4 regions of the Streptomyces sp. NBC_01017 genome follow, and region 1 is predicted to be linked to each of the others. Evidence: riboswitches for the same ligand, from Rfam matches in the RefSeq annotation. Region 1 holds a riboswitch; each other region holds the start of a gene.

Region 1 (7,691 bases):
TGCCGGTCCGTTGTGGCTGGTCGCGCCCACGCGGCGGTAGCCGCAAATCGAGTACAGCCCCGCGCCCCTGGGCGGCGATGTCGTCCCGTGTCTCGAGCCGTTGCCGTAGGTCCGCTGCCTGCCTTCGAGCGTCTCGGACCGTCAGCGGTAGCGGTGACCAGTCCGCCAGGCGGCCCAGGGCCACGACCGGGGGGTACACCGGTGATACGGCCATGACCTCCGCCGGGGTGCCCAGGACGGGTGCCGATCCGGGGGCGGGGAGCAGGACGACCTGGTCGGCGTACTGAATGACGCGTTCCAGGCGGTGTTCGGCCATCAGGATCGTGGTGCCGAGGTCGTGGACCAGGCGTTGGAGGACCGCGAGGACCTCTTCCGCGGCGGCCGGGTCGAGGGCCGACGTCGGCTCGTCGAGGATGAGGACCTTGGGGTGCGGGGTGAGGACCGAGCCGATCGCGACGCGTTGCTGCTGGCCGCCGGAGAGGGTGGCGATGGGGCGGGACCGGAGGTCGGTGAGGCCGAGGAGGTCCAGGGTTTCCTCCACGCGGCGGCGCATCACGTCGGGGGCCAGGCCCAGCGACTCCATGCCGTAGGCGAGTTCGTCCTCGACCGTGTCCGTGACGAAGTGGGAGAGGGGGTCCTGCCCCACCGTGCCCACCACGTCGGCGAGTTCGCGCGGCTTGTGGGTGCGGGTGTCGCGGCCGGCCACCGTGACACGGCCGCGCAGGGTGCCGCCGGTGAAGTGCGGGACCAGGCCGCTGACGGCGCCGAGGACGGTGGACTTGCCCACGCCCGACGGCCCGACCAGGAGGACGAGCTCGCCCTCCGGCACCTCGAAGTCGACACCCTGGACGGAGGGTTCGACGGCACCGTCGTAGGTCACCGATACATCCTCGAAGCGGATCACGACGGCTCCTTGGGGATCACGAAGGCGGGCAGCAGGCCCAGCAGCACGGCCGCCGCCGGCCACAGGGGCAGGGTCGGGGCGACCAGGGGGACCACACCGGGGTGCAGCGCCCCGGGGTCCCGGGAGGCGGCGAGGGTGAGCAGTACGGCCACCGCGACGCCGGAACCGGTGACCAGCCAGGCGCGGACGTCCCAGCGGTCGGGGCGGTAGCGGGTCCGAGGGGTACGACGGCCCCCGAGCCACAGGCCGGCCAGCGCGGCGGCCAGGCCGGCGAGGAGGACGGGCAGGCCGTAGGCGGCGCCCTGGGCGGTGAGGAGGCCGTACGTTCCCGCGCAGACGCCCAGCAGGCCGCCCAGGGTGAGGACGGTGGTGGTGCGGCGGACGGCGGCGGGGACCTGTGCGGTACGGCCGTATCCGCGGGCGTCCATCGCGGCGGCGAGGGCGACCGAATGCTCCAACGCGCCCTCCAGGACCGGGAGTCCGACGTGCAGGAGGCCGCGGAGGCCGCGGTCGGGTCGGCCGCGCAGACGCCGGGCGGCGCGCAGGCGCTGCACGTCGGCGATCAGGTTGGGGGCGAAGGTGAGGGCGACGACCACCGCCACGCCCATCTCGTACAGGGCACCCGGGAGGGACTTCAGCAGACGAGTGGGGTTGGCGAGGGCGTTCGCCGCACCCACGCAGATCAGCAGCGTGGCCAGCTTCAGGCCGTCGTACAGGGCGAACACGACGGCCTCGGCGGTGACCCTGCCGCCCAGGCGGATGCCCTGGGCCCAGCCGGGGAGGGGGACTTCGGGGAGGGTGACGACCACGTGCGTGCCGGGGATGGGGGAGCCGAGGGCCACGGCGAAGAAGAGGCGGATGAGGAGGACGGCGAGGGCGAGCTTGACGAAGGCCGAATAGGAGCGGGCCCAGGGGGTGTTCGGGCGGCACGTCGCCACCACGTAGGCGGACGTGGCGATGAGGAGGGTGAGGAGGAGGGGGTTGGTGGTGCGGGTGGCCGCGGTGCCCAGGGAGAGGGCCCAGAGCCACCAGGCGCCGGGGTGGAGCTGTGCGCGGGGACGCAGCTGGGGGGTGGGGCCGCCTGCCGGCGCCGGTGCGGTGCCGGCGCTCTTCGGGACGGGCGCCGCCCCGGCACGAATGCCCGCGGGCCGGCTGGGGCGGCTTGCCATCAGCCTCGCCGCCGCCGTGCCTGCCAGACCGCTGCCGCGCCCAGCACCGCCACCACGGCGATCCCCGCCACCAGGCCCAGGGACGGACCGTCGTCCGAGGCGTCCTTCTTCTCAGCGGAGGACGAATCCGCGGAGGACGACGCCTCGGAGGGCGACTTCGGGGACGCCGTCGTCGACTTGTCGCCGCCGGCCACCTGCTCCCCGCACCCCTGCTCCGGGTAGCCGCCGATCGCGCACAACAGCGCGTCCGTGCCGTACCGGAGGGGCTTCGCCACCGTGGCCAGGGCCTCTGCGGTGGTCGCGTCCGGGGCGACGCGGGCGCACACGGTGCGGCGGGCCGGGGGCGTCTCGCCCGACGGGGCGTCGGCCGTCGTACCGAAGTCGATGACCAGAGCCACCCGCTTCTTGCCGTCCTGCGCGGGCGTCCGCGCGCAGATCACCGCGAACACGGCCGCGCCCCTCGGCCGGGCGGCGTCCTTCGAGTCCTCGCTCACCGCGAAGCGGAAGCCCTGGACGTCGCCGTCGGAGGGGCGGGCGGTGGAGGGGCCCTGGGTGGCGTACGTCCACTTGTCGCCGTCGCGGTCCCAGAAGGACCAGTAGCGGTAGCCGGTCGCCTTGGCGGCCTGGGCCGCGCCGGTCACGAGGACCAGCGCGGCCAGGAGGAGGGTGAGGGTGCGGCGGATCACGATCGCTTGGCCTTGTTGCGGCCGCTCAGCAGGAAGCCGACGCCGATGCCGGCGACCAGGCACACGCCGACGAACCACCACACGCCGAAGCCGTTGTCGTCGTCCTCCTGCTTGTCCGAGGCCGTCGCCGACGTCGTCACCGACCCGTTGGGCGCCGACTGCGGAGCCGGGCCCGTCGCGTTGAGCTGCTTGACCAGGTCCGTGCCGCCGAAGTCACGCGGGTCGGCGCCGGTCGCGTGGGCGGCGAAGATCAGCTGGGCGTAGGCGGCCGGGCCGCTCTGCACGGCCCACTTCGAGGAGTTCTGCTCCAGCCAGGCCAGCGGCTTCCGGGCGGCGCTCGCCCCGCTCTGCGCGGCGACGGCGACGACCGCGTCGGCCGTGTTGCCGTAGTCGGGCTGGTCCTCGGCGCCGGGGAGGGCGGACTTCAGGTGGCCTTCCTTGGCGAGGGCCTGCGTGAGGTAGGAGGCGCCGTTGGCCGCGGCCCGCTCGGGGGTCGCGGAGCCGGTGTCCGTACAGGACGGGTCCGACTGCTTGCCGGGGCTCACCACGAGGCCCTTGCCGAGCGTGCCGACGACGCCCGCCGCGGTCGCGTCCGCGTTGGCGGCCAGGCCGCCCTTCTTGTCCGGCTGGAACGCGAAGGCACCCGCGTCGGCGCCCTTGCAGGGCAGGGCGAGTTCGAGCAGGCCGTCGTACGGGGACTTGCCGCCCTTGACGACCTCCGCGGGCTTCTCGCCGGCGGCGGCCAGCGCGCCGACCACGACCGACGTCGAGTTCGCGTCGGTGGCCCCGCCCGGGGTGTAGCCCCAGCCGCCGTCCTTGTTCTGGACCGACTTCAGCCAGGACACCGCCTTGTCGGCGACGGCGTCGTGCCCGCCGAGCGCGGCCAGTGCCTGGACGGCGGCGGCCGTGTTGTTGGTGTCGATCATGGTCTTGGCGCCGCAGTCCGCGCTGGTGTCCGCGCGGTAGGGCGCGAAGGCCCCGTTCGCACACTGCTGCCCGACCAGCCAGTCCACCGCCCCCTTCGCCGGCTTCACGTCCACCGTGTCCTGCGCGAGCAGCGCGAGGGACTGGCGCCAGATGCCGTCGTACGTGGGGTCGGAGTCGCCGTACAGCTCGGCGGGGAACGCCTGCGACGGCGACGTGGAGGGGGTCGGGTCGGCGGCTACGGCGGGCGCGGCCGCGCCGATCACGACGGTGGCGGCCAGGACCGCTGCGCTGCGGCGGACGTACATGATCGGCGGGTGCCCTTCCCTAAGGGGAACCGGGCAGCACAGGGAAAACCCCCGGCGGCTCGGCTCCGTATACCTCGACGGTGCCGCGCTCCGGCAGGCTGCCGGTGCACGTGAGCCGGTCACTGTCCCGTACGCGGCGATCCGGCTCACCGGCCTTCGACGACCGGTTCACGGTTGCGGGTCAGCGCCGGATTTGCACCGGCTTTCCCCCGTACGGGTGTGATGACGACGCGGCCACTCTACCGGCCCGTAGGGAAGCGGCTGAGGGGAGGCTGTGAGCGGGGGTAGCTTCGGCCGCATGGGGATCATGGGGAGGACGGGACGGCTGCTCGGTTCGGGGCGCGCGTCCGACGTGTACGAGATCGACGAGGCGTGGGTGCTGCGCCGCGACCGGGAGGGCTACGCCGACGGCCTCGCCGAGGGCGCCCTGATGGAACGTCTGCGCGCCCACGGCTACCCGGTGCCCCGGGTGCGGCTCGCCGACTCCTCGCGCTCCGAGCTGGTCATGCAGCGCCTGTACGGGCCGACGATGCTGGAGGCCTTCGTCGCGGGACGGATCGACCCGCGCGAGTCCGGGGCGATGCTGGCCCGCCTCCTGCGACAGTTGCACACCGTCCCCGGCCGTGTGGTCCACCTGGACCTCCACCCGGAGAACGTGATGCTCACGCCCGACGGCCCCTACGTCATCGACTGGGCCAACGCGGAGGAGGGCGACCCGGGCCTCGACTGGGGCATGTCCGCGGTGATCCTCGCGCAGGTGGCCTTGGTGGACGAGCAGTTCGCCGAGCCCGTCCGCGCCACGCTCGCCGCCCTCCTCGCCGACCCCTGCGACCTCACCGGTGACGGCCTGACGGAGGCCCTGCGCCGACGGGCCGCCCACCCGACGATGACCGTGCGGGAGGTCGAAGTGCTCGGTGAGGCCGAGGAGTTGGTTCGGTCGTTCATGCCTTAGGCGGTCGCGGCGTCGGGCCGCCGAAGGCCAGGTGGAGGACTCGGCCGGACAGCAGCCAGGTGCCGGCCGGGGACCGGCGGAACGTGTCCTCGTAGTGGCCCACTTGAACCGGAGGCCCCGGCGGGACCAGGCCGCCTCCGTGGCCGTCGACGCGGTACGTCGTGAAGTACGAGGTCGCCGTCGCGGTGCCGGGGGACGTCACCGTCACGAGGACGTTGGACATCAGGCGCCGCGAGAGCCGGTCGGCGGGACGGGAGCCGAAGTACGCGGCCAGCGCGTCCCGCCCCTCGACGAGCCGCTCACCCGCCGGCCACTCCCATGTGCCGTCCTCGGTGAACAACTCGGCGACGGAGGCCGGTTCGCCGAGGTCGAGGCGGTGGACGAAGTCGATGACGAGGCGCTCGCAGGCTCGCTCGGCGAGCAGCAGCTCCAAGGGATCCATGGCGTTCACGGCGTTCATGGCGTGCACGGTGTTCGTGGCGTTCATGGCGTTCATGGTGATGCTTCACACCGCCACGTACGTCACCGGCTCACTCCCCGCCACCGCCTCCGCCCGCCCCAGCTTCACCAGTCGCCGCACATGGGCCTCCGCCTCCGCGATCGCGATGTTCCGTGATCCGTACGGGATTTGCTCCCACGGCCGGTTCCACTCCATGCGTTCGGCGAGCTGCCAGGGGGTGAGGGGAGCGGCGAGGAGGGTGAGGAGGTCGGTGAGGCGGGTTTCGTGGTGGGTCAGCAACTCGCTCACGCGGGCCGGGGCGTCGGTGAACGTGTGCTGGTGGGCCGGGAGGATCTCGGCGGGGGTGAGACGGCCCACGCGTTCGAGCGAGGCGAGGTAGTCGCCGAGGGGGTCGGTGACGGTCGTGTCGTCGGGGTCCTCGTACAGGCCGATGTGCGGGGTGATCCGGGGCAGCAGGTGGTCGCCGGAGAACAGGCGTCCATGGCCGGGGAGTCGGGCCGGGTGGTCCTCCTCCAGGTGCAGGCAGACGTGACCCGGTGTGTGGCCCGGGGTCCAGATCGCGCGCAGGCGGCGCCCGGGGAGGTCGAGGAGGTCGCCGGGGACGATCTCGCGGTCGGGGGCGGCGGGGGAGAAGCCGGGCAGCGTGCTCGGGCGGCGGGCCGTGCGCAGGGGGGCCACGTGCGCGTCGGGGGCGCCGGCCGCCGTGAGCTTGGCCGCCATGTAGGTGAACCAGCGCTCGGGTTGGGTGGTGCGGGTGCGCCGCACGATCGCCGCGTCCGCCGCGTGCATCGCGATCCAGGCACCGGAGGCCTCGCGCACCTTGCCGGACAGTCCGTGGTGGTCGGGGTGGTGGTGGGTGATCACCACGCCGTGGATGTCGGCGGGCGCGGTGCCGCAGGCCACCAGGCCCTCGGTGAGGGTGTCCCAGGAGGCCGGGTCGTCCCAGCCGGTGTCGATCAGCACCGGGCCGCGGTCGGTGTCGACGACGTAGACGAGGGTGTGGCCGAGTGGGTTGTCGGGGATGGGGACCTGGATGGACCGGACGCCGCCGCCGTGGTCGTACACCTGCGCCATGGGCTCCCCAATCGCCGCGACACGTTTCCGGCCGACCCGGCCACTATAACTAGAACGCGTTTCGATGGGAGCCCGAGTCATCCATGTGCGGTCCGTGGACTCCTCGGAGTGGAACTGGTATCAGTTCAGGGATATCTGATGGATCGTCAGAGCCACAGATGGAGACAGAGCCAGAGTCGGAGTCTCGCTCCAGGGGAGGCAGTCGCCATGACCGAGCTCGTGGAACACGGACAGCTGTTCATCGGCGGGGAGTTGACCGATCCCCTGGGCAAGGGCGTCATCGAGGTGATCTCGCCGCACACGGAAGAGGTCATCGGACGCGTGCCGCACGCCTCACCGGCCGACGTCGACCGGGCGGTCGCGGTGGCGCGCAAGGCGTTCGACGAGGGGCCCTGGCCGCGGATGAGCCTCGACGAGCGGATCGAGGTCGTCACGCGGATCAAGGACGCAATCGCCGTACGGCACGAGGAGATCGCCCGTGTGATCTCCTCCGAGAACGGCTCCCCGTACTCCTGGAGCGTCCTCGCGCAGGCGCTCGGCGCGATGATGGTGTGGGACTCGGCGATCACGGTCGCGCGGAACTTCACGTACGAGGAGGCACGCGACGGCGTGCTGGGGAAGATCCTCGTGCGGCGCGAGCCGGTCGGGGTCGTGGCCGCCGTCGTGCCCTGGAACGTCCCCCAGTTCGTCGCCGCCGCCAAGCTCGGGCCCGCGCTGCTGACCGGGTGCACGGTGATCCTCAAGCCGTCCCCGGAATCGCCGCTCGACGCCTACCTCCTCGCCGAGATCGCGAAGGACGCCGGGCTGCCGGAGGGCGTGCTGTCCATCCTCCCGGCCGACCGCGAGGTGAGCGAGTACCTGGTCGGACACCCGGGGATCGACAAGGTCTCCTTCACCGGGTCGGTGGCGGCGGGCAAGCGTGTCATGGAGGTCGCGGCCCGCAACCTCACCCGCGTGACACTGGAGCTGGGCGGCAAGTCGGCGGCCGTGGTCCTGCCGGACGCGGACGTCGAGGCGACCGTCGCCGGAGTCGTCCCGGCGGCCTGGATGAACAACGGCCAGGCATGCGTGGCCCAGACCCGGATCCTGCTCCCGCGCTCGCGCTACGACGAGTTCGCCGAGGCCTTCGCCGCGGCGGCCGGCGCGCTGGTGGTCGGCGACCCGCTGGACCCGGCGACCCAGGTGGGCCCGCTGGTGGCGCAGCGCCAGCAGCG
Region 2 (7,691 bases), 640 kb from region 1:
TCGGCGCCGAAGCTGTTGTCCAGCCACCGGTACGCCGCCATGTAGTGGTGCGACGGCGGCATGTCCGGGTCGTGGTAGATCGCGATCGGGTTCTCGCCGAAGCCGCGCGGCGGCTGGATCATCACGACGACGTTCCCGAACTGGAGCGACGCGAGGACGATGTCGTCCCCGTCGACGTACAGCGACCCCGGCGGCTCGCCCCACGCCTGAAGCATGCCGTCCCTGAGTTCGGGGTCGAGCTTGTCGAACCACGCCTGATAGTCGGCGAGCGGCACGCGAGCGGGCGCGGCCGCCAGCTGGTCCTCGGTGAGCCACTCGACGTCGTGCCCGCCCGCCGCGATGAGCCGGTGGATCAGTTCGTCGCCGTTGTCCGGGTACTCGGTGAGGCCGTACCCGGCGTCCCTGAGCGCGTCCAGCACCCGCACCGCCGAGGCGGGCGTGTCCAGGCCCACCGCGTTGCCGACACGCGAGTGCTTGGTCGGGTAGGCGGTGAAGACGAGCGCGAGCTTCTTCTCGCCGTTCGCCTTGTGCTTCAACTGGGCGTGCCGTACGGCGATCCCGGCGACCCGCCCCGCCCGCTCCGGGTCGGCGACGTACACGGGCACGTCGTCCGGGCCCTGCTCCTTGAAGGAGAACGGCACGGTGACGAGCCGTCCGTCGAACTCGGGGATCGCGACCTGCATCGCCGCGTCCATGGGGGAGAGGGCGGCGTCGGACTCGTCCCACGCGGCCCGCGAGGAGGTGAGGCAAAGGCCTTGCAGCACCGGCACGTTCAGCTCGGCGAGCCTGCCGATGTCCCACGCCTCCTCGTCGCCGCCCGCCGACGCCTGCGAGGCGTGCGTGCCGCCGGCCGCGAGGACGGTGGCGACCAGGGCGTCGGCCCTGCCGAGGATCTCGTACAGCTCCGGGTCCGCGCCGCGCAGCGAACCGCAGTACACGGGAAGGGCGTTGGCCCCCCGAGCCTCGACGGCGTCGCACAGGGTGTCCACGAAGCCGGTGTTGCCGCTCAGTTCATGCGCCCGGTAGAAGAGCACGCCGACGGTCGGACGGCCCTCGACGAAGGGCCGCTCGCCATGGACGCCGTACTCCGGCATCTTCTGCGGCTCGACGAACCCCTCGCCCGTCAGCAGCACGGTGTCGGAGAGGAACCGCGCGAGTTCGGTGAGGTTGGCCGGCCCGCCCTCGACGAGATACCTCAGCGCCTCGGCCACCACACCGGCCGGGACGGACGACTCGGCCATCAACTCCGCGTCCGGGACGGCCTCGCCGCCGAGCAGCACGGTCGGGATGCCCGCGGCCTTCAGCGCGGCGAGCCCGTCCTCCCAGGCCCGCTTGCCGCCCAGCAGGCGTACGACGGCGATGTCCGAGCCCTCGATGAGCGCGGGCAGCTCCTCGGCGACATCCACGCGGGTCGGATTGCCGATCCGGTACGTGGCACCGGAGGCGGCCCTGGCCGCCAGCAGGTCCGTGTCGGCGGTCGACAACAACAACACAGTGCTCATGCGGGCGCTCCCGGTGGAATGAAAGGCAGTCCTTGCGGCGCGCCCGACTCGATGAGCCGCCAGAGCGCGTCCGTGTCAGCGTGCTGTTCGATCAGGTCGCCGAGCCGGTCGAGCTGCTCCTCGCGCAGCGCGGCGAACGACGTGTCGGGGGCCGGCACGAAGCGGCGGCCCGCGGCGGCGGCCACCTCGCGCAGGAAGGCCCGCCGGAAACCGTCCGACTCCAGCGAGCCGTGCCAGTGCGTGCCCCAGGTCTGGCCGACCCGGCAGCCGTCGAGGAAGGCTTCCCCGCCATGGATCTCGGCGACCCCGTGGTGGATCTCGTACCCCGCGACGTGCGCGCCGAGGGCTTCTCCCGCCGGCCGGGTGAGGGTCTTCTCGCGGGCGAACCGCACCCGCACGGGCAGGACACCGAGCCCCTCGACATGACCCTGTCGGCTCTCGACCTCGTCCTCGATGTGCTCGCCGAGAACCTGGAAGCCGCCGCAGATGCCGAGGACGGGCCGTCCTTCGGCGACCCTGCGCTTCAGGGCCTCCGCGAGCCCCCGCTCCCGCAGCCACTCCAGCGCCCGGACCGTCCCCCGGGTCCCCGGCACGATGACGAGATCGGCGTCCGCCAGCTCCTCGGGCCGGTCCACGAACCGCACCACGACACCGGGTTCGGCGGCGAGGGCGTCGACGTCCGTGAAGTTGGACATGAGCGGGACGGCACAGACGGCGACCCGCAGCACGTCCTCGCCGAGGGGCGGGGCGACGTTCGACTCCCGCACTGTCCCGCGCAGGGACACCCGCAGCCCGTCCTCCTCGTCGATGCCGAGGCCGTGCTGGAAGGGGAGGACGCCGTAGGTGTGGCGTCCGGTGAGGCCGTGCAGCATGTCGATGCCCGGCTCCAGGAGGCTGACGTCCCCGCGGAACTTGTTCACCAGGAACCCGGCGACGAGCGCCTGGTCCTCGGGCGAGAGAAGGGCGACCGTCCCGAAGAAGGAGGCGAACACGCCACCGCGGTCGATGTCACCCACCACCAGCACGGGCAGCCCGGCATTGCGGGCGATCCCCATGTTGACGATGTCGGTCCGCCGCAGATTGATCTCCGCCGGAGAGCCGGCCCCCTCACAGATCACCGCGTCATACGTGCCCCGCAACTCGGCGAGACAGTCGAGCACGGTCCCGAGCAGCTGCTGCTGCCGCCCGCCGTGCAGCCTCGTCCCGGGGGACGACCCCCCGGACCCCCCGAAGAAACCGCGTGCGCTCAGCTCACCCACCGGCTTGCCCAGCAGCACGACCTGACTGCTCTGCTCGCCACCGGGCTTGAGCAGCACGGGATTCATCAGCGCGGTCGGCTCGACCCGGCAGGCCTGTGCCTGCATGGCCTGCGCCCGCCCGATCTCGGCGCCCTCGCGCGTGACGAACGAGTTGAGGGACATGTTCTGCGCCTTGAACGGCGCGACCTTCACTCCCTGCCGCACCAGCCACCGGCAGATCCCGGCGGTGACGACGCTCTTGCCGGCGTCGGACGTGGTGCCGGCGACGAGGAGACCACCGCCCGTCATGAGGTACGCCCCTTCACGATGCGGCGCGCGGCGGCACAGACGCCGAGCGCCAGCCAGCCCACGCGCTTCGACAGCCGTACGGCCCGTTCGATGTCCTGCGTGCCGACGGCCCGCCCGTCCCCGTTCAGCACGGGCCGATGCTCGACGCGTCCGCCGTAGGACAGCGTCCCGCCCAGCCGCACCCCGAGCGCCCCCGCGAACGAGGCCTCCACGGGACCGGCGTTGGGACTCGGATGCGCCGCCGCGTCGGTACGCCAGGCCCGTACCGCTCCACGGGGGTCGGCCCCGGCGACGGCGGCGAGTACGGCGGTCAGCCGCGATCCCGGCCACCCCGCCACGTCGTCGAGCCTCGCGGAAGCCCAGCCGTAGCGGCGGTACTTGGGCGACTTGTGCCCGACCATGGCGTCGAGCGTGTTCACGGCCCGGAACCCGACCAGCCCGGGAATGCCGGCCACGGCGCCCCACACCAGCGCGCCCACGACCGCGTCGGAGGTGTTCTCGGCGACGGACTCCACGACCGCCCGTGCGATCCCGTCCGCGTCCAGCGCCTGCGGGTCCCGCCCGCACAGATGCGGCAGCCGGGCACGTGCGCCCTCGATGTCCCCCGCTTCGAGCGCCTGCCCGATGACCCGGGCCTCCCGGGCGAGCGAAGTCCCCCCGACGACCGCCCAGGTGGCAGCGCCGGTCAGCGCGACGGAGGCGGCGGGCGAGGTACGTACGGCACGGGCTGCGGCGGCACCGAGCGCCAGGGCGCCACCGGCGCACACGGCGGTGTGCACCGCACCCCATGCGCGGTGGTCACGCCACAACACCCGTTCCACGGCGGCGGCGGTCCGTCCGAACACGGCGACCGGATGCCCCCGGCGAGGATCGCCGAGCAGCAGATCACCGAGAAGGCCGGCGGCGGCGCCGTACGCGAAGACGCGATCGGCACGCATCGGGGTCAGCCGATCGTCGAGTCAGACGAGGGTCCGGTTCTGCATGTCGATCGGCAGGCGTGCATCGCGTTATGTCCTCACTCAGGGTGTCCGCGCCCTGGTTCGACGAGATCGGCGGGGAGAGTTCCTGGCTCCCGGGGCTATCTACCCCGGTGACAGTGGCGGGACCGCGCCGGATTCACACCGGCTTCCTCTCCTGCCGCCGCACATGGCTCCGGCAGTCCACCACGGGGTTGGAACGGCCGTCAACTTGCCGTTGACCTGCGAAGGGAGAGTGTGCGAAGGCCCACACAGCAGTGAGGTGCGGGACGGTGATCCGTCCCGCACCTCGGGTGTTTCAGGTGATGCGCGCCGTGCGTCAGGCCACGATCAGATAGATGCCGTACGCCACTGCCGCCGCGCAGGCCGCGAAGCACGCGTACGCGCCCGTGACCGCGAGAGAGGCCGAGTCGCCCTGCGCCACGGCTCGTTCGCGCCGGGACAGGCCCGCGATGCCGAGGGTGAACAGGCCCACCAGGGCCACGGTGACCACGAGGCTGACGCCGAAGACGGAGCCGAGTGCCGCCCAGTCGATCTTCATGCTTCTGCTTTCTCGAGTGAGTGAGGGGGAGTGACTGGAGTGACTGGGTGCGTCAGACCGAGGCCTTCGAAGGCTTGGGCTCCGAGGACTGGGCCGGGATGGTGGCCGTGAGTTCCTCGGTCGCCGTGCCCGCGGGCGGCGGGGTCACGGCGGCCATGGCCGTGGTCACCACGCCGGCCGGCTCGTCGGACTCGTTGACGTTGGTGTGGTCGATGACCTCGCGGCGGGAGATCTTCCAGATCGCGGCGCTGGAGGCGACGAGGAAGACCGCGACGACGGCCGTGCCCCAGGCGCCGAAGCCCGTCACGTACTCCGCGATCGCGCCGACCAGCGCGGCCGCCGGGAGGGTGAGGCCCCAGGCGACGAACATGCGGGTCGCCGTCGACCAGCGGACCACGCCGCCCTTGCGGCCGAGGCCCGCGCCCATCACCGCGCCGGAGACGGAGTGCGTGGTGGACAGGGAGAAGCCGAGGTGCGAGGAGGCCAGGATGACGGTGGCCGCGCTGGTCTGGGCGGCGAAGCCCTGCTGCGGCTGAAGGTCGGTCAGGCCCTTGCCCATGGTGCGGATGATGCGCCAGCCGCCGAGGTAGGTGCCGAGCGCGATGGCCAGGCCCGCGGAGAGGATGACCCACATGGGCGGGTCGGAGTCGGGCGCGAGGGTGCCGCCGGCGACCAGGGCGAGGGTGATGATGCCCATCGTCTTCTGCGCGTCGTTGGTGCCGTGGGCCAGGGAGACCAGGCCGGCCGAGGCGATCTGGCCGGCGCGGTAGCCCTTCTTGGCGGACTCGCCGTCGGCCTTCTTGCCGAGCGAGTAGGTCAGGCGTGTGGCCAGCAGCGCTGCGATGCCCGCGACCAGCGGGGCGGCGATCGCCGGGATCAGCACCTTGGTGACGAGCGCGTCGCCGTGGACCGCGCCGACGCCGGCCGAGGCGATGGTGGCGCCGATCAGACCGCCCATCAGGGCGTGCGAGGAGCTGGAAGGCAGGCCCACCAGCCAGGTCAGCAGATTCCAGAGGATCGCGCCGACCAACGCGGCGAAGATGACCTCGGGACGGATGCCGGTCTCGTCGACGAGACCCTTGGAGATCGTGTTGGCGACCTCCACGGAGAGGAAAGCGCCTACAAGGTTCAGCGCGGCGGACATGGCCACCGCGACCTTGGGCTTGAGCGCACCGGTCGAGATGGTGGTGGCCATCGCGTTGGCGGTGTCGTGGAAACCGTTCGTGAAATCGAACGCGAGTGCGGTTACGACCACAATCGCGAGGATCAGCGAGAAGTTTTCCATTTACCCAGGCAATCGTTCGAGGTCATTGGCTGGATGAACGTAGGTAACCTGAATGAACGGAAGGTGAACTGGGGTGAGCCGCACGGTGTCCGGTGGAGGGGGTTAATCGTCCGATCGAGGAGGCCCGCTCCCACGGTCATCGCACGGCCCAGGCGCCGCACGGTCAGTAGCCTCGGGCAAGCTTCCTCAGTTGGCTCATGGACCCGTTGAAGAGATTCTGGTCACCCGGCAGGCTGCCGCTGCCGTTGTCGTACTGCCAGATGGTCCAGAACTGCCATCCGGCCGGCAGTGCCCCCGCGCTGGAGGAGTTGTAGCGGGCTATCCACAGCGCGTGGTTCGAGGCGAAGGCGCGGCTGCCGCCGGTGCAGTTGTTCCACCAGTGCGTGGTGGTGTAGATCACAGGACGGCGCCCGGTCAGCCGCTTCACCTCGTTGCTGAAGGACTGGATCCAGCTGACCATCTTCGCCTTGCTCAGCCCGTAGCACTTGTGCTTGCTGTACGGGTTGTACTCGATGTCGAGGGCGGGCGGCAGGGTCCAGCCGTCGGACCGCCAGCGGCCGCCGTTGCGCACGAAGTACGCGGCCTGCGTCCTGCCGGACGACTTGTCCGGCAGTGCGAAGTGGTACGCGCCGCGGATCAGGCCCGCATTGCGGGAGCCGTCGTACTGCTGGCCGAAGTAGGGGTTGCGGTAGGTGTGGGACTCGGTCGCCTTGACGTAGACGAACTTGGCGCCCTTGCTCTTCGAGCTCTGCCAGTTGACGTTCTTCTGGTGGGAAGAGACGTCATGGCCCTTGGGTTTGCCGGCCGCCGCGGCCGGTGTCTCGGCGAGTGCGGTTCCGCCGAGCGTGAGCGCTGCGACGGATATCGCGAGGAGGCGGGAGCGGTGACGGGACGGTTTGCGATCACGGGCCATATTTCCCCCCGGAATGGCGGCGTGCACAACAAATCAGCCAGAGGCTACGGGAAGATCGTTGAATCCTGATCGATCCCAGGCCAAGCTGGAGGGGGTGGGCTATGTCCCGGTATGCACCCTGCCGGATGCTGGGCTTCCCCCCTAAAGTGCCCGGGCCCGGCGACGACTTGATGCCGTGCCGCCGCCGTGCCTGGCAGGATCGCCGCATGGCTGAGGAGCGGCGGGACCAGCGGGGCGCGCGGGACGCGCGGGAGGGCGCACAGGAAGCGGGGGAGTCGTGGGGCCGCAGTGCGCGCCCCGAGGAGGCGGAGGCCTGGGAGGCCCTCGTGGCGACGGCCCGCCGGACCGTCGCCGACGGACTGGTCGTCGGCACGTCCGGGAACGTCTCGGTGCGGGTCGACGACACCGTGCTGGTCACACCGTCGGGAGTGCCGTACGACCGCCTGACGCCGGAGGATGTGACAGGGGTCGACCTGGACGGCAGGCAGGTGCTGGGCACGTTGGTGCCGACGAGCGAGCTCCCCATGCATCTCGCCGTCTACCACGCCTCGGACGCCGGCGCCGTAGTCCACACCCACGCGGTCCACGCGACGGCCGTCTCGACCCTGGTGCCCGAGCTCCCGCTGATCCACTACATGTCCGCAGCCCTCGGCGGCCCCGTCCGAGTTGCCCCCTATGCGACGTACGGCACCCAGGAGTTGGCCGAGAACATGCTCCGGGCCCTCACCGACCGCACCGCCTGCCTCCTCCAGAACCACGGCACGATGGCTTACGGCACGACCCTGGACCAGGCCTACGACCGCACGGCCCAGCTGGAGTGGATGTCCCGCCTGTGGCTCACGGCGTCCTCGGTACCGGGCCTGTCCCCGACGCTGCTGTCGGAGGGGCAGCTGACGGAGGTGGCGGAGCGGTTGCGGCGGTACGGG
Region 3 (7,691 bases), 6.0 Mb from region 1:
GGACGGGCGGCCCGTGCCCGCCGCCCTGGTCGACTTCGGTCTGTACTTCTTCCACTGCGCCCAGCGCCAGATCGACGCCGGGTACGGTCCGTACTTCTACCTGCCGAAGCTGGAGAACCGGTACGAGGCGCGTCTGTGGAACGACGTCTTCGTCCTCGCCCAGGAACTGCTCGGTATCCCCCGCGGCACGATCCGCGCCACGGTCCTCATAGAGACGATCACCGCCGCGTTCGAGATGGAGGAGATCCTCTACGAACTGCGTGAGCACAGCGCGGGACTCAACGCGGGCCGCTGGGACTACCTGTTCAGCCTGATCAAGACCTTCGGTCACCGCACCGACTTCCTCCTTCCCGACCGGGCGAAGGTGACGATGAGCGCCCCCTTCATGCGGGCGTACACCGAACTCCTCGTGCGCACCTGCCACCGTCGCGGCGCGCACGCCATCGGCGGCATGGCCGCCCACGTGCCCGGCAAGGACCCGGACACGAACGAGGCCGCGCTCGCCAAGGTGCGGCTCGACAAGGAGCGCGAGGCCGAGGACGGCTTCGACGGCTCCTGGGTGGCCCACCCCGGGCTGGTCCCCGTCTGCCGCGAGGTCTTCGACGGTGTCCTCGGCGATCGGCCCCACCAACTCGACCGTACCCGCGACGACGTCGAGGTGACCGCGGCCGACCTGCTGTCGGTGCGAAGGATCAGCGGGCCGCCGACCGCGGAGGGCGTCCGCAGCAATATCGCCGTCGCGCTGCGCTACTTCGCCGCCTGGCTGCGCGGGCAGGGCGCCGTCGCCCTGTACGGCCTGATGGAGGACGCGGCCACCGCCGAGATCGCCCGCGTGCAGATCTGGCAGTGGCTCCGGCACCGGGTCATCGACCGGGAGACGGTGCTGCGGCTGCTCGACGACGAGGTCGTCGCGCTCGGCGCCGAATACCCGTGGGCGCCCGTCGACGAGATCCGTGCCCTGTTCGAACGGACGGCGCTGGCAGGCGAGTTGCCGCAGTTCTTCACCCCGGACGCGTACACCCGGCACCTCGTGAAGCGGACGGAGGCCGGCGCGTGAGCGGGGGCATCCGGCGCGTCGGGGTGGTCGGCGGCGGGCTGATGGGGGCCGGGATCGCCGAGGTGTGCGCACGGGCCGGGCTCGACACCGTGGTCTGCGAAGTGGACGCGGTCGCGGCCCGCGCGGCACGGGACCGGGTGGCGGCATCGCTCGACCGCGCGGTGCGCCGCGGCAAGCTGGAGGAGGCCGCGGCGCGGGACGCCCTCGCCCGCATGGTCTTCAGCGGCAGCCTGGACGATCTCGCCGACCGGCAGCTCGTCGTCGAGGCGGTCATCGAGAACCCGGCCGCCAAGACCGAGGTCTTCGCGACGCTCGACAAGATCGTCGAGGACCCGGAGGCGGTGCTGGCGACCAACACCTCTTCACTCCCCGTCATGCGGCTCGGCATGGCGACCGGCCGGGCGGACCGGGTGGTGGGCCTGCACTTCTTCAACCCGGTGCCGGTGCTGCCCCTGGTGGAGGTCGTGACCTCGCTGCACACGTCGGGGACGACCATCGCCGCCGTCGAGGACTTCGCGACCCGCGCGCTCGGCAAGACCGTCATCCGCTCCCAGGACCGGGCAGGCTTCGTCGTCAACGCCCTGCTCATCCCGTATCTGCTGTCCGCGGTCCGGATGGCGGAGTCCGGCTTCGCCACCGCCGCCGACATCGACACGGGCATGGAGCTCGGCTGCGCCCACCCCATGGGCCCGCTGAAGCTCGCGGACCTGATCGGCCTCGACACCGTCGCCTCGATCGCCGAGTCGCTCTACGACGAGTTCAGGGAACCCCTCTACGCGCCTCCCCCGCTGCTCCAGCGGATGGTGGAGGCGGGACTGCTCGGCCGGAAGACCGGCCGCGGGTTCCACATCCACGACCAGGACTGAGGGCCTGGTACGACGCGGGCTGAGGGGCCCGCGTCGCCGCCGGGAGTGAGGGTTCCCGCGGCGCACACGGGGGAAGGGCGGGAGGCGCGGATGCGGCGCGCTTCCCGCCCTGTGGCGTTGCGACCCCAGGGACGCTCGGGGAACTCGGGGAACTGCCGGGCACTCCCGGCACTCGGGTGTCCCATTTCACGATCCGAATGACGGACGCCGTCCTCCCTCCGAGGTGCCACCCCGTAGGCTGGCCGGTGCAGCTGGTTCGCCCCGCCCGCCAGGTGGGATGCGTCGCAAGAGGGAACCCGGTGGGAATCCGGGACTGCCCCGCAGCGGTGAGTGGGAGCGACCGCCGTCATCCGCACTGGGCCCGACGAAAGGGCCTGGGAAGCGACGGCCAGTAGGTGTCCTCCGGTCAGGAGGACGTGCCCGCGAGTCCGAAGACCTGCCAACTGCCCGCGCGCGGACAACTCGTGCGCGGACATCCCGGTGACCTCGAGGGCGGGTCGGCGTACATACCAGGCGGACGACCGTGCCCAGCCGCGCACGCTCTGCCCGTCCGGTTCGTCGCCCCTTCGCGCTCTCGTCCCGTCCCCGGGATCCCAGGGATTCATCTCGCGAAGGAGATCTCCGTGACCACGAAGTCCGCAGCCGCGGCAGCACGGGCCACCGTGTACGGCTACCCCCGCCAGGGCCCGAACCGGGAACTGAAGAAGGCGATCGAGGGCTACTGGAAGGGCCGCGTCACGCCCGACGCCCTGCGCACCACGGCCGCCGAACTGCGCGCCGCCAACTGGCGTCAGCTGGCCGATGCCGGCATCCACGAGGTCCCGACGGGCGACTTCTCGTACTACGACCACGTCCTGGACACCACCGTCATGGTCGGCGCGATCCCCGAGCGTCACCGGGACGCCGTCGAGGCCGACACCGTCGACGGCTACTTCGCCATGGCCCGCGGCACGCAGGACGTGGCGCCGCTGGAGATGACGAAGTGGTTCGACACGAACTACCACTACCTGGTGCCGGAGTTGGGCCCGGACACCGTCTTCACGGCCGACTCGGCCAAGCAGGTCGCCGAGCTGAAGGAGGCCCTGGCGCTGGGTCTGACCGCCCGCCCCGTTCTGGTCGGCCCAGTCACCTACCTGCTGCTCGCCAAGCCCGCGCCCGGGGTCGCCGCGGACTTCGAGCCGCTCACCCTCCTGGACCGCCTGCTGCCGGTGTACGCCGAGGTCCTCGCCGACCTGCGCGCGGCCGGCGCCGAATGGGTGCAGGTGGACGAGCCCGCCCTCGTGCAGGACCGCACCCCGGCCGAGCTGAACGCCGCCGAGCGCGCCTACCGCGATCTGGGTGCCCTCACCGACCGCCCGAAGCTGCTGGTCGCCTCGTACTTCGACCGGCTCGGCGACGCCCTGCCGGTGCTGGCGAAGGCCCCCGTCGACGGGCTGGCGCTGGACTTCACCGAGGCCGCCGCCACCAACCTCGACGCGCTCGCCGCAGTCGGCGGACTGCCCGGCAAGCGCCTGGTCGCCGGCGTGGTCAACGGCCGCAACATCTGGGTCAACGACCTGGAGAAGTCCCTGTCCACCCTGGGCACCCTGCTCGGGCTGGCCGACCGGGTCGACGCGGCCGCCTCCTGCTCCCTGCTCCATGTGCCCCTGGACACGGGCCTGGAGCGGGACATCGAGCCACAGGTCCTGCGCTGGCTGGCCTTCGCGAGGCAGAAGACCGCAGAGATCGTCACCCTCGCCAAGGGCCTCGCCCAGGGCACCGACACCATCGCCGCCGAACTCGCCGCCAACCGGGCCGACCTGACGTCCCGCGCCGGCTCGCCGATCACCCGCGACCCGGCCGTCCGGTCCAGGGCGGCGGCGGTCACGGACGCGGACACCCGCCGCTCACAGCCGTACGGCGAACGGGCCGCCGCGCAGCGCGCCCATCTCCGCCTGCCGCTGCTGCCGACCACCACCATCGGCTCCTTCCCGCAGACCGGCGAACTGCGCAGCGCACGCGCCGACCTGCGCGCCGGGCGAATCGACGCCACGGGGTACGAGGAGCGCATCAAGGCCGAGATCCAGGAGGTCATCTCCTTCCAGGAGAAGACCGGGATCGACGTCCTCGTGCACGGCGAGGCCGAACGCAACGACATGGTCCAGTACTTCGCCGAGCAGCTCACCGGCTACCTCGCCACGCAGCACGGCTGGGTCCAGTCCTACGGCACCCGTTACGTCCGTCCGCCGATCCTGGCCGGCGACATCTCCCGCCCCGAGCCGATGACGGTGCGCTGGACGCGGTACGCCCAGTCCCTCACCTCCCGCCCGGTCAAGGGCATGCTCACCGGCCCGGTCACCATGCTCGCCTGGTCCTTCGTCCGCGACGACCAGCCGCTCGGCGACACCGCCCGGCAGGTCGCCCTCGCCCTGCGCGACGAAGTCAACGACCTGGAGGCGGCCGGGACTTCGGTCATCCAGGTCGACGAACCCGCGCTGCGCGAAACCCTGCCCCTGCGCTCCGCCGACCACCCCGCCTACCTGGCCTGGGCGACGGAGGCGTTCCGGCTCAGCACGGGCGGCGTGCGTCCGGACACCCAGATCCACACCCACATGTGCTACGCCGAGTTCGGCGACATCGTCCAGGCCATCGACGACCTCGACGCCGACGTCATCAGCCTGGAGGCCGCCCGCTCGCACATGCAGGTCGCCCGCGAACTCGCCGCTCACGGCTACCCGCGCGAGGCCGGCCCCGGCGTGTACGACATCCACTCCCCGCGCGTCCCCAGCGCCGAGGAGGCGGCGTCCCTGCTGCGCACCGGGCTCAAGGCCATCCCCGCCGAACGGCTCTGGGTCAACCCCGACTGCGGCCTGAAGACCCGCGGCTGGCCCGAGACGCGCGCCTCGCTGGAGAACCTGGTCGCAGCGGCCCGCACGGTCCGTGAGGAACTCCCCGCGTCCTGAGACCGGGAGCGATCTGCCGGGGAGCGGACGCCCGAGTTCCGCTCCCCGGCAGATCCACGACGGGGTCATCACCGTGGTGACGCGTTGGGGCGCCGGTCGATGCGCATGATCCTTTTTCAGCCGTGTGAGTGATGACTACTCAATGTGACATCAACTTTACTGGTGGTGACGGTGACTCGGGGCTGATCGCGAGGACGGAGCCGCTGGCGGCGCCCCCCTTTGACCTGCCGTCCGACTGCGCGGGGTTCAGGGATGGGGTGTGGGGATGGCGTTCGCGATCGTGGGCCTGGGGTGCCGGCTGCCCGGCGGGATCGTGGATCTGGCCGGGCTGTGGGAGGCGCTGGAGGCCGGGCGTGACCTGGTCGGGGCGGTTCCGGAGGACCGCTTCGAGGCCGCGCGGTTCGTCGACACGGCGATGGCACGGCGCGGGAAGTCGTACACCGCGCGAGGCGCGTTCCTGGCGGACATCGCGGGGTTCGACGCGGACTACTTCGGCATCTCGCCGCGGGAGGCAGCCCACATGGACCCGCAGCACCGGCTGCTGCTGGAGACGGCCGTCGAGGCGCTGGACGACGCGGGCATCGACCCCGGGACATTGGCAGGCTCCGACACCTGCGTGTTCGTCGGCATCTCGGACTTCTCCTACGGCGGGCTGCAGATGCTCAAGTCCCGTCAGATGAACGCCTATTCCATGGCGGGCTATGCCCATTCGATCGCGGCGAACAGGCTGTCGCACTTCTTCGACCTGCGCGGACCGAGCATGGCGATCGACACCGCCTGCTCGTCGTCGCTGGTGGCCGTGGAACGTGCCTGCCGGGAACTCGCGTCGGGCGGCAGCCGTGTGGCGCTGGCGGGCGGGGTCAACGTGCTGCTGAACCCGAGTGCATTCGTCGGGTTCAGTCAGGCTTCGATGCTGTCGAAACGGGGCCGTTGCGCGGTGTTCTCGGCGGACGCCGACGGGTTCGTCAGGGCCGAGGGCGCGGGCGTGCTGGTCCTGAAGCCGCTGGCCGACGCGCTATCGGAAGGGACCCGGATCCACGGGGTCATCGCCGGGTACGGCAGCAACTGCGACGGACGCACCACCGGACTGGCTCTGCCCAGTGCGCGGGCACAGGAGGAACTGCTGCGACGGGTGTACGAGCGGGCGGGGATCACGCCCGACGAGGTGGCGTACGTGGAGGCGCACGGCACGGGTACGCAAGCGGGAGACCGGGCCGAATGCGCGGCGCTCGGCCGGGCGTTGGGGGCCGCACGCACTGTCGGCCCGCTGCCCATCGGGTCGGTGAAGTCCAACCTGGGGCATCTGGAACCCGCGTCCGGCATGGCGGGGCTGCTCAAGGCCCTCGCGGTGCTGCGCCACGGCACGATCCCCGCCTCGCTGCACCTGGAACCGCTCAACCCCGCCATCGACTTCGGCGGGCTGGGGCTGGAGCCGGTCGACCGGGCGCGTCCGCTGCGGCCGGGGAAGGGGCGGCGCTTCGTGGGCGTCAACTCCTTCGGGTTCGGCGGGGCCAACGCCCATGTGGTCGTCGGCCCGCCACCGGCCATGCCGCCACGGCCCCGGGCCGAGACCGCGGGCGAGCTGCCGGTGATCGCTTCGGGGCGCAGTCCGCAAGCGGCCGGGGAGGCGGCGCGGCGGCTGGCCGCGCGGCTGGCGCGCAGCGCGCCGGGCGAACTGGCGGCCCCGGTCGAAACGGTGGAGTCCGCGGGAGCGGCCGAGTCAGGGGGCGCGGATGCGTTCTACGACATCGCCGCGACCGCCGGCGTCCGCCGGGCCAGGCACCGCTACCGCCGGGTGGCGCTGGCCTCGTCCCCGCACGAGGCCGCGCGGATCCTGTCCGGCGAGGGCGTGACGGGTGAGGCCGTCGAGCATGGCCGGGTCGGGCTGGTCTTCGTGGGCAACGGTTCGCAGTGGGCGGGGATGGCCGCGGACCTGCTGGACGCCGACCCGGTGTTCCGGGCCGAGGTGGAGGCAGTCGATGCCGCGCTGGCGCCCCGGCTGGGCTGGTCGGTCGTCGCTCAGCTGCGCCGCCCGGCGGACGAGTGGGGGCTGGAGGCCACGGAGGTGGCCCAGCCGCTGCTGTTCGCGGTGCAGGCCGGGATCGTCGCGGTCCTGCGCGAGCGGGGCGTGAAGTGGACGGTCGCGCTCGGGCACAGCGTCGGAGAGGTGGCCGCCGCGTACGCCGTCGGTGCGCTGACTCCGACGGAGGCCTCGTGGGTGATCGCCGAGCGAAGCCGCGCCCAGGCCGCCACGGCGGGCCAGGGCCGCATGGCCTCGGCCGGGTTGCCGCCGGCCGAGGCGGAGCGGGTCCTGACGGGGTACCCGGGCCTGGTCGTGGCCGCCGTGAACAGTCCGAGGGACGTGGCGATCGCCGGGCCGGTGAACCAACTCAAGGCACTGGGCGAGGAGTTGGCGGCCCGGGACCTGTTCTTCCGGCTCATGGACCTCGACTACGCCTTCCACAGCCCGGCCATGGAGCGCATCCGGAGCCCGCTGGCCGCCGCACTGGCCGGGCTTGCCCCGGGTGGGAGCACCGATGCGCTGATCTCCTCCGTCACGGGCGGCCCGGTGCCCGCGGGCGGACTGAACGCCGACCACTGGTGGCGCAACGTCCGCGAGCCGGTCAGGTTCGCAGCTGCCGTCGAACACGCCCTGGACGCGGGCGTCGACGTGCTGCTGGAGGTCGGCCCGCATCCGGTGCTGACTTCGTATCTGCGCCGAATCGCCACCGGACGCGACCGGGTGGCCGTGCTCGCGACGCTGCGCCGCGACGCCGCGGGGCCGGGCGCGCTGCGCGGTTCGGTCGAGGCGCTGATCGCCGCCGG
Region 4 (7,691 bases), 4.8 Mb from region 1:
GCGCCGTGCGCAGGGGTACCGCCAGATCGTCCGTCAGGCGGCTCAGCGCGTCCGTCAGATCCTGGGGAAGCGGCGCCTCGTGCTCGGCGACACCGGTCACCGGGTCGAGGGTCCACCGTGGGAGGGTGGTGACCCCGCCGGCGGCGAGCACACCCCGCCAGTACGCCCGGCCGGCCTCCGCAGTCGCTGTCGTCGATGCCGTCGATGCCGTGGATGTCATGGGCCCGACCTCACCTCGTCCTCGCCGTACGGGCGGATCGGCCGTGCCGGATTCCCGCCCCACGAGGCCTCCTGCGGGACCGCCTCCCCCTTCATCAGGAAGGAGTCCGGGGCGAGCACCGCACCGTCGCCCACCGTGACGCCGTAGTGGACGAAAGCGCCGACCCCGAGGGTGCACCCGGAGCCGATCGTGCTCCGGTCGGACTTGAAGGCGCCGTCCTCCTGCGAATGGCACTGGACCACGCTTCCCAGGTTGAGCGTGCAGCCGTCCCCGATGGCAGCCATGGCCCGTTCCGTCAGATGGCAGCCGTCGTCGAAGACCATGCGGCCGAGCCTCACCCCCAGCAACCGCCAGGCGACGTTCTTGAACGGGGTGCCGTTGAGCATCCGTAGGTACGTCTCCGACGGCACCTTCCAGTAGCGCTCGTGCTGCCAGAAGTCCGGCGTGTAGATCGAGCAGAACAGGGGTTTCAGGGGACGGACCGCTGTGACGACGCGTTCGACCAGCACGAAGTACGCGATGGTGAACAGCACGACCAGGACGTCGGCCAGCATGATCCCGGACACGCCGAGCGGCCCGTACAACTCCGCGGCCGCTGTGACGAGAAGGATGAGAACGAAGGTAAAGATCCAACGCGACAGCAGGTACCAGGCCATGGTGGCGACGTTGTGCCTGTTCTTGGCGGCAAGGCCGTGCCGCAGCTCCTCATGGCCCTTGAGCCGGTCGAAGGTGCTGTCCCGCAGGACCGAACGCGGAATCTCGAAGCTCGGCGAGCCCAGCAGGCCGACGCCTTCGCGGACCTCCCCGTCGACCGGCACCATCACCTTCGTCGCGAGGAGGCAGTTGTCGCCGGTCCTGCCCCGCGTGGGATACGCGATCCGGTTCCCGAGGAAGTTGCGCGGCCCGATCGACACCCGGGACACCCGGAACGCGGTACTGGAGAAGTCGGCGTTCATGATCGACAGGCCGTCGGCGACCATCGTGCCGCGCCCGACGAAGCTCAGGTACGGCGTCTCGTGCTTCATCTCCGTGCCGAAGTTCGACCCGGTCTGCTCGACGCGGGAGAGGTCGTATCCGAGGCCCCGCAGGTAGTGGACGATGGCGGAGCTGTCACCGAACAGACGCTTCAGGAACCGCCAGTTGGTCAGGAGCGTGATCGTCCGGTGCGCCTCGAAGTGGAAGCCGTACAGACGGTAGGTCCTGCCCGGCGTGATGGTCAGGCTGAGCAGGCGCGGAAGGGCGGTCAGGACGAGGAGACCGGCGGGTACGGCGCCGAAGACGAGCACGAAGGACATCGCCAGGGCCTCGATGTAGAACGACCCGTCGGCGAAGACCGCGGGTCCCGGATCCAGAGCCGTGCTGAGCTGCGGGACCTCCACGAGCAGCGCGGCCACACCGCCGACCGCCAGGGGTACGTACACGACCAGCGCGACCAGCAGTTGCAGAACGCTGTGGGTCGCTCTGCGCACCGCGCCGCAGCGGGCCTGGCCCACCACCTGGTAGTCCACGTCGGTCCGCTGCGCCGGGGACCCGTGCCAGTGCTCGCCGTCGGGCACCGCCTGCCCGCGGTGCAGTGAGGAGGCGTGCCCGAGCTGGGCCCCGTCGCCGAGCGATGTGTCGATGTCGAGGACGGTGGCCTCGCTGACCAGCACGTTCCTGCCGATGGTGACGGGGCCCGTCTGGATCTGTCCGGCGTGCGCCCGGTAGCAGGGGAAGAACGAGTCCTTGCGGACGACTGTGCCGTCACCGATGGTGAACAGGTCGGTGCACACGGGCACGTTCCGGGAGAGGACCACGGCGCCCCGCCCGACCTTCGCGCCCAGTGCCCTGAGGTAGAGCAGGTAGAGCGGGGAGCCGCTGAACAGCACCATGGGATCCGCCCGCACCAGCGTCTTGACGATCCAGAAGCGGACGTACGCCACGCTCCAGACGGGTATGCGCTGAGGCTTCCACCGGCCTACGAGGGTCCACTTCACGAGGACGGGGAGGACGCACAGAGCCAGGAAGGCCGCACCTCCGAACAGGACCGAGCGCAGGTACACATCGAGTGCGCCCGATCCGGCGGAGATCCACCCGTAGCCCAGGGCGGTGCCGAAGGCGAGGAGGTAGAGGTACGCCATGAAGGCCAGGAACTGCAGGGCCCCGCACAGGACGTACTGCCGCTTGCCCGCCGCGGTCGGGGCCGGGGCCGGGGCCTCCGGTGCCGTGACCGCGGCCGCCGGTTCGGACCGGGGCATGGGCTCGGCATCCGCGAGCGCCGTCGCCAGGCTCCTGATCGTCGGGTGCCGATAGACGTCCCTCATCGACACCGACGGCAGATCCGCGCGCTTCCTGACTCGTGCGCAGAAGTGCGCCATCACAAGCGAGTCGGCGCCCAGGTCGTCGAAGAAGTGACCGTCGACCGGCACCTGCTCGCTCCGCACGACTTCGGCCAGCACCGCGGCGAGGGTTCTCTCGATGCCGGCCGGTTCACCGCATCCGTCCAGCAGGGCCGTGGATTCCTCCATGCACTTGATTCGGCACCGAAACGCGGACAGATCACCGCATTCACAAACTTCTGGTAAGTGATCCGCATTCGGTTACCCAGGGTTTACACACGGTTGCGGAGTCGTCGGGCCGCGCGCCCGGGCCATGGAGCGGGCGAACGCCCCTTTCACGCCCCCGAGGCGCGCTTGTCAGCCACGCTGTACGGGCACTACTGTCACCACGCCTTGGTGAACGGGAAATCCGGTGTGATGCCGGTGCGGCCCTCGCCACTGTGAATCGGGAAGTCCGGCTCTGGCCCTCACGGGCAGCCACTGGGTCCTTCGGGACCCGGGAAGGCGGAGCACGGGCGGTGGTACCCGTCAGCCAGGAGACCGGCCAAGGCGCGTCAACCATCCACGAGGTGCTGGAGAGGGTCTGCTGAGCCATGCACATAGCCGAGGGTTTCCTCCCGCCGGCGCACGCGGTCGCCTGGGGCGTCGCGTCCGCGCCGTTCGTAGTCCACGGAGTCCGTTCGCTCACCCGTGAGGTCAGGGAGCACCCCGAGAGCACGCTGCTCCTCGGCGCCTCCGGAGCCTTCACGTTCGTCCTGTCCGCGCTGAAGCTGCCCTCGGTGACCGGCAGCTGCTCGCATCCGACCGGCACCGGGCTGGGCGCCATCCTTTTCCGGCCACCGATCATGGCGGTACTGGGCACCATCACCCTGCTCTTCCAGGCGCTGCTGCTCGCGCACGGTGGCCTGACCACGCTCGGCGCCAACGTCTTCTCGATGGCGATCGTCGGCCCCTGGGCCGGATACGCGATCTACAAACTGCTGCGCCGCTACGACGTGCCGCTGATGGTGGCGGTGTTCTTCGGGGCGTTCGTCGCCGACCTGTCCACCTACTGCGTCACCAGCGTCCAGCTGGCGCTCGCGTTCCCCGACCCGAGCAGCGGATTCCTGGGCGCGCTCGGCAAGTTCGGCTCCATCTTCGCCGTCACCCAGATCCCCCTCGCGGTGAGCGAGGGACTGCTCACGGTGCTCGTGATGCGGCTGCTGGTGCAGTCCAGCAAGGGCGAGCTGACCCGGCTCGGCGTGCTCCTCGCCAAGAAGCAGTCCCGGACCGAGACCGAGGCGGTGGCCCGATGAGCAAGAGCCCGATGAGCAGGAACACGAAGATCAACGTCCTGCTGCTGATCGTCGTGGCCGCGCTCGCGGTCCTGCCGCTGGCCCTGGGTCTCGGCGACCACAAGGAGGAGCCGTTCACGGGCGCCGACGGTGAGGCGGAATCGGCGATCACCGAGATCGAGCCGGACTACGAGCCGTGGTTCTCGCCGCTGTACGAGCCGCCGTCCGGTGAGATCGAATCGGCGCTGTTCTCCCTCCAGGCGGCGCTCGGTGCCGGTGTCCTCGCCTACTACTTCGGCGTGCACCGGGGCCGGCGGCAGGGCGAGCAGCGGGCGCTGGAGCGGGCGCGGGACGCCGAGAGCGCGGCCGGTGGCGCCGCGACCGCCGAGGAGTCCACGGCCGAAAGGGCCTGATCCCTCGTGCTGCCGATCGACGCGGCGGCGCACAGCAGTCGCTGGCGCCGCCGTCACCCCGTGGACAAGGCCGTGCTCGGGCTCGGTCTCACCCTGCTCGCGATCTCACTGCCGCCCTGGCCGGGCGCGGCCCTGGTGCTCCTGACGTCCCTCGTGGTGCTGCTGGGCCCGGCGGGCGTGCCGGGCCGGCGGCTGTGGCGTGCCTACCGCGTGCCGCTGGGCTTCTGCGTGACCGGCGCGGTCACCCTGCTCGTCCAGGTGGGCGGGCCGGAAGGCTTCGTGTCCCTCGCGGACGACGGCCCGCTGCGGGCCGGGGAACTGCTGCTGCGCACCTCGGCGGCCTCGCTCGGGGTGCTGCTGTTCGCCTTCACCACCCCCATGTCCGACCTGCTGCCCCGTCTCGTGAAGGCGGGAGTGCCCGCGCCCGTCGTGGACGTCGCCCTGGTGACGTACCGCATGAGCTTCCTGCTCCTGGACTCCGTGCGCCGCATCCGGGACGCCCAGGCCGCCCGGCTGGGGCACACGAGCCGGGCCGCGGAGTGGCGTTCCCTGGCCGGGCTCGGCGCGACCGCCTTCGTACGGGCCTTCGACCGGGCCATCCGTCTCCAGGCCGGGCTCGCCGGGCGCGGCTACGACGGCACCCTGCGTGTCCTGGTGCCCGAGGCCCGCGTCTCCGTCCGCTTCACGGCCGCGAGTTGCGCCCTCCTCGCAGCGCTGGCCGCCCTCACCCTCGTACTGGAGAAGGCCCTGCCATGAGCGAGCCCACCGCACTGGTCGCCCTGCGGGGCACGTCCTACGCCTACGAGGACGGCCCCGTCGTGCTCAGCGGCCTCGACTTCGACGTGCGCGAGGGGCGCGCGCTGGCGCTGCTCGGTCGCAACGGCAGCGGCAAGACCACGCTGATGCGGCTGCTCAGCGGCGGACTCAGGCCGCACGACGGCCGGTTGACGGTGCAGGGCACGCCGGTCACGTACGACCGCAAGGGGCTGACCCGGCTGCGGACGACCGTCCAGCTGGTGGTGCAGGACCCGGACGACCAGCTCTTCGCCGCGTCCGTCGCCCAGGACGTGTCCTTCGGCCCGCTGAACCTCGGCCTGTCCGACCCCGAGGTGCGGGTGCGGGTCGACGAGGCGCTCGCCGCACTGGACATCAGTGCGCTGGCCGACCGGCCCACGCATCTGCTGTCGTACGGGCAGCGCAAGCGCACGGCCATCGCCGGCGCGGTGGCGATGCGGCCCCGGGTGCTGATCCTGGACGAGCCGACCGCCGGGCTCGACCCGGACGGGCAGGAACGCCTGCTCGCCACGCTCGACGGACTGCGTTCGAGCGGGACCACGGTGGTCATGGCCACCCATGACGTCGATCTGGCCCTGCGCTGGGCCGACGACGCGGCGCTCCTCACCCCGTCCGGCGCACGCATCGGGCCGGCACCGGAGATGCTGGCCCGCACCGACCTCCTCCAGCAGGCCGGCCTGCGGCTCCCGTGGGGTGTCGCGGCGGCCCAACTCCTGCGGGCACAGGGGTTGTTGGGCGACGCGTCGGCGGGCCCCCGCACCCCGGACGACCTGGCGGCGCTCGTCCCGGCACCGGAGTAGCGGCCGTCCCGGCACGACATATATGCCCGCCAAGGGCATCAATGTCTTGAATGTTTCGCAGCTCCCTGTTGTATGGATTCACGTCCAACGGGAGTGAGGGAACATGGCCGAAGACATCGCGGACGCGGGCCCGCCGCAGTCCGCGAGCTTGAAGCCCGATGCGATCGGGTTCGTCGACGCGCTCGTCATCGGGCTCAACGCCACCTCGCCCGCGTACTCGCTGGCCGCGGCCATCGGCCCGGTCGTGGCGCTGGTGGGTGTCTACGCCCCCGGCGTCATGCTCGCGTCGTTCGTCCCGATGCTGCTGATCGCCTCGGCGTTCTACTACCTCAACAAGGTCGACCAGGACTGCGGGACGACCTTCTCGTGGGTCACCCGGGCGATGGGCCCGTGGGCCGGCTGGCTCGGCGGCTGGGCCATCACGATGACCGGCGTCCTGGTGATCGGCTCGCTGGCGGACGTGGCGGTGACGTTCGCCCTGCTGGCCTTCGGTCTCGACAGCTGGGCCGAGAACGAGTTCGTGCGCCAGTTGCTCACGGTGCTGCTCATCATCGTGATGACGGCCGTGTGCGTCATCGGCACCGAGGTGTCGGCGCGGGTACAGAACGTCCTCATCCTCGCGCAGGTCGCCTGCCTCATCGCGTTCGCCGTGGTGGCGCTCTACAAGGTCTACGCCGACACCGGCACCCTCGACGCCGTCGACCCGGCGTTCAGCTGGCTGGACCCCTTCGGGGCGGGCGGCGCCGGGCTGACGGCCGGCCTGCTGCTGGGCGTGTTCATCTACTGGGGCTGGGAGTCGGCGGTCAATCTCACCGAAGAGGTCGAGAACTCCGCCACCGCTCCGGGCAAGGCGGCCGTCTGGTCGACGGTCATCCTGCTGGTGACGTATGTGGCAGTCGCCTACGCGGTCGTCGCCTACGCCGGGCCGGCGTTCCTGTCCGAGAACGCCGCGGAGGAGGAGTTCATCTTCGCCATCCTCGCCGACGAGGCGATGGGCGGCTGGGACTGGGTGGTGCTGCTGGCGGTCTCCACCTCCGGGCTGGCCTCCACGCAGACGACGATCATCCCCGCCTCGCGCACGGCGCTGTCCATGGCCCGCCGGCACGCGCTGCCGTCCCACTACGGACACATCAGCCCGCGTTTCCGCACCCCCGACGTGAGCACGTGGTGGGTGGCCGGCATCGCCATCGCCTGGTATCTGGTCGTCCGTCAGATCAGCGAGAACGCCCTGTTCGACTCGCTCACCGCGCTGTCCCTGCTGATCGCGTTCTACTACGCGCTCACGGGCATCGCCTGCGCCGTCTACTACCGCCGCCATCTCACCGAGAGCCTGCACAACTTCCTGCTCATCGGCCTCGGCCCGCTGATCGGTGCCGGACTGCTGGTCTGGCTGCTCGTCGAGTCGATCGGCGACATGGCCGACCCCGAGAACTCCTACAGCGGTGTCTCATGGTTCGGGGTCGGCCCGCCGCTGGTCATCGGCATCGGCATCACTCTCGCGGGGGTGATCCTCATGGTCGTGTGGCGCCTGATGGCCCCCACCTTCTGGGAGGAACGCCCCGAGGTGGCCGACCCCGATCTCGTGCACGGCGACAAGGAGCAGTGAAGATGTCGATCGTCCTCGGATACGACGAGTCCCCGGGCGCGGTCCGCGCACTGCACGTCGCCATCGAGGTGTCGGCGGCGTTCGGCGAGCCGCTCGTGATGGTCTACGGTGCGGCGGCGCCCGGCGCCCTCGGCGAGGAGTACACCGCGCACCGCGATGCCGTCCAGGAGGTCGGCCGCACCGCACTCGGTCACGCCGTCGCGGTGGCCGACGAGGCCGGTGTGCGGACCACCGTCGAGGTCATCGACCAGAAGCCGGCGGAGGC

Evidence for each region. Region 1 has a riboswitch for cobalamin ahead of OG331_RS34500 (prenyltransferase/squalene oxidase repeat-containing protein). Riboswitches for the same ligand answer to the same signal wherever they lie in the genome.
Region 2: another riboswitch for cobalamin. It lies ahead of OG331_RS37405 (cobalamin biosynthesis protein); the one in region 1 lies ahead of OG331_RS34500 (prenyltransferase/squalene oxidase repeat-containing protein).
Region 3: another riboswitch for cobalamin. It lies ahead of metE (5-methyltetrahydropteroyltriglutamate--homocysteine S-methyltransferase); the one in region 1 lies ahead of OG331_RS34500 (prenyltransferase/squalene oxidase repeat-containing protein).
Region 4: another riboswitch for cobalamin. It lies ahead of OG331_RS12405 (energy-coupling factor ABC transporter permease); the one in region 1 lies ahead of OG331_RS34500 (prenyltransferase/squalene oxidase repeat-containing protein).

The regions. Positions count from the first base shown of each region.
Region 1 covers NZ_CP108683.1:7,508,031-7,515,721, forward strand. The annotation lists gene OG331_RS34485 (ABC transporter ATP-binding protein) at 1-904, opposite strand, end outside; gene OG331_RS34490 (CbiQ family ECF transporter T component) at 901-2,073, opposite strand; gene OG331_RS34495 (SCO2322 family protein) at 2,073-2,759, opposite strand; gene OG331_RS34500 (prenyltransferase/squalene oxidase repeat-containing protein) at 2,756-3,991, opposite strand; cobalamin riboswitch at 4,109-4,239, opposite strand; gene OG331_RS34505 (phosphotransferase) at 4,299-4,943, shown strand; gene OG331_RS34510 (nuclear transport factor 2 family protein) at 4,933-5,385, opposite strand; gene OG331_RS34515 (MBL fold metallo-hydrolase) at 5,449-6,477, opposite strand; gene OG331_RS34520 (aldehyde dehydrogenase) at 6,685-7,691, shown strand, end outside.
Region 2 covers NZ_CP108683.1:8,145,541-8,153,231, forward strand. The annotation lists gene cobN (cobaltochelatase subunit CobN) at 1-1,502, opposite strand, end outside; gene OG331_RS37400 (cobyric acid synthase) at 1,499-3,049, opposite strand; gene OG331_RS37405 (cobalamin biosynthesis protein) at 3,046-3,987, opposite strand; cobalamin riboswitch at 4,087-4,221, opposite strand; gene OG331_RS37410 (hypothetical protein) at 4,346-4,567, opposite strand; gene OG331_RS37415 (anion permease) at 4,620-5,852, opposite strand; gene OG331_RS37420 (lysozyme) at 6,016-6,765, opposite strand; gene OG331_RS37425 (class II aldolase/adducin family protein) at 6,972-7,691, shown strand, end outside.
Region 3 covers NZ_CP108683.1:1,522,443-1,530,133, forward strand. The annotation lists gene aceB (malate synthase A) at 1-1,057, shown strand, start outside; gene OG331_RS07370 (3-hydroxybutyryl-CoA dehydrogenase) at 1,054-1,923, shown strand; cobalamin riboswitch at 2,174-2,368, shown strand; gene metE (5-methyltetrahydropteroyltriglutamate--homocysteine S-methyltransferase) at 2,547-4,865, shown strand; gene OG331_RS07380 (SDR family NAD(P)-dependent oxidoreductase) at 5,131-7,691, shown strand, end outside.
Region 4 covers NZ_CP108683.1:2,670,327-2,678,017, forward strand. The annotation lists gene OG331_RS12395 (non-ribosomal peptide synthetase) at 1-220, opposite strand, end outside; gene OG331_RS12400 (Pls/PosA family non-ribosomal peptide synthetase) at 217-2,727, opposite strand; cobalamin riboswitch at 2,916-3,102, shown strand; gene OG331_RS12405 (energy-coupling factor ABC transporter permease) at 3,132-3,833, shown strand; gene OG331_RS12410 (energy-coupling factor ABC transporter substrate-binding protein) at 3,845-4,225, shown strand; gene cbiQ (cobalt ECF transporter T component CbiQ) at 4,232-4,981, shown strand; gene OG331_RS12420 (ATP-binding cassette domain-containing protein) at 4,978-5,820, shown strand; gene OG331_RS12425 (APC family permease) at 5,924-7,426, shown strand; gene OG331_RS12430 (universal stress protein) at 7,429-7,691, shown strand, end outside.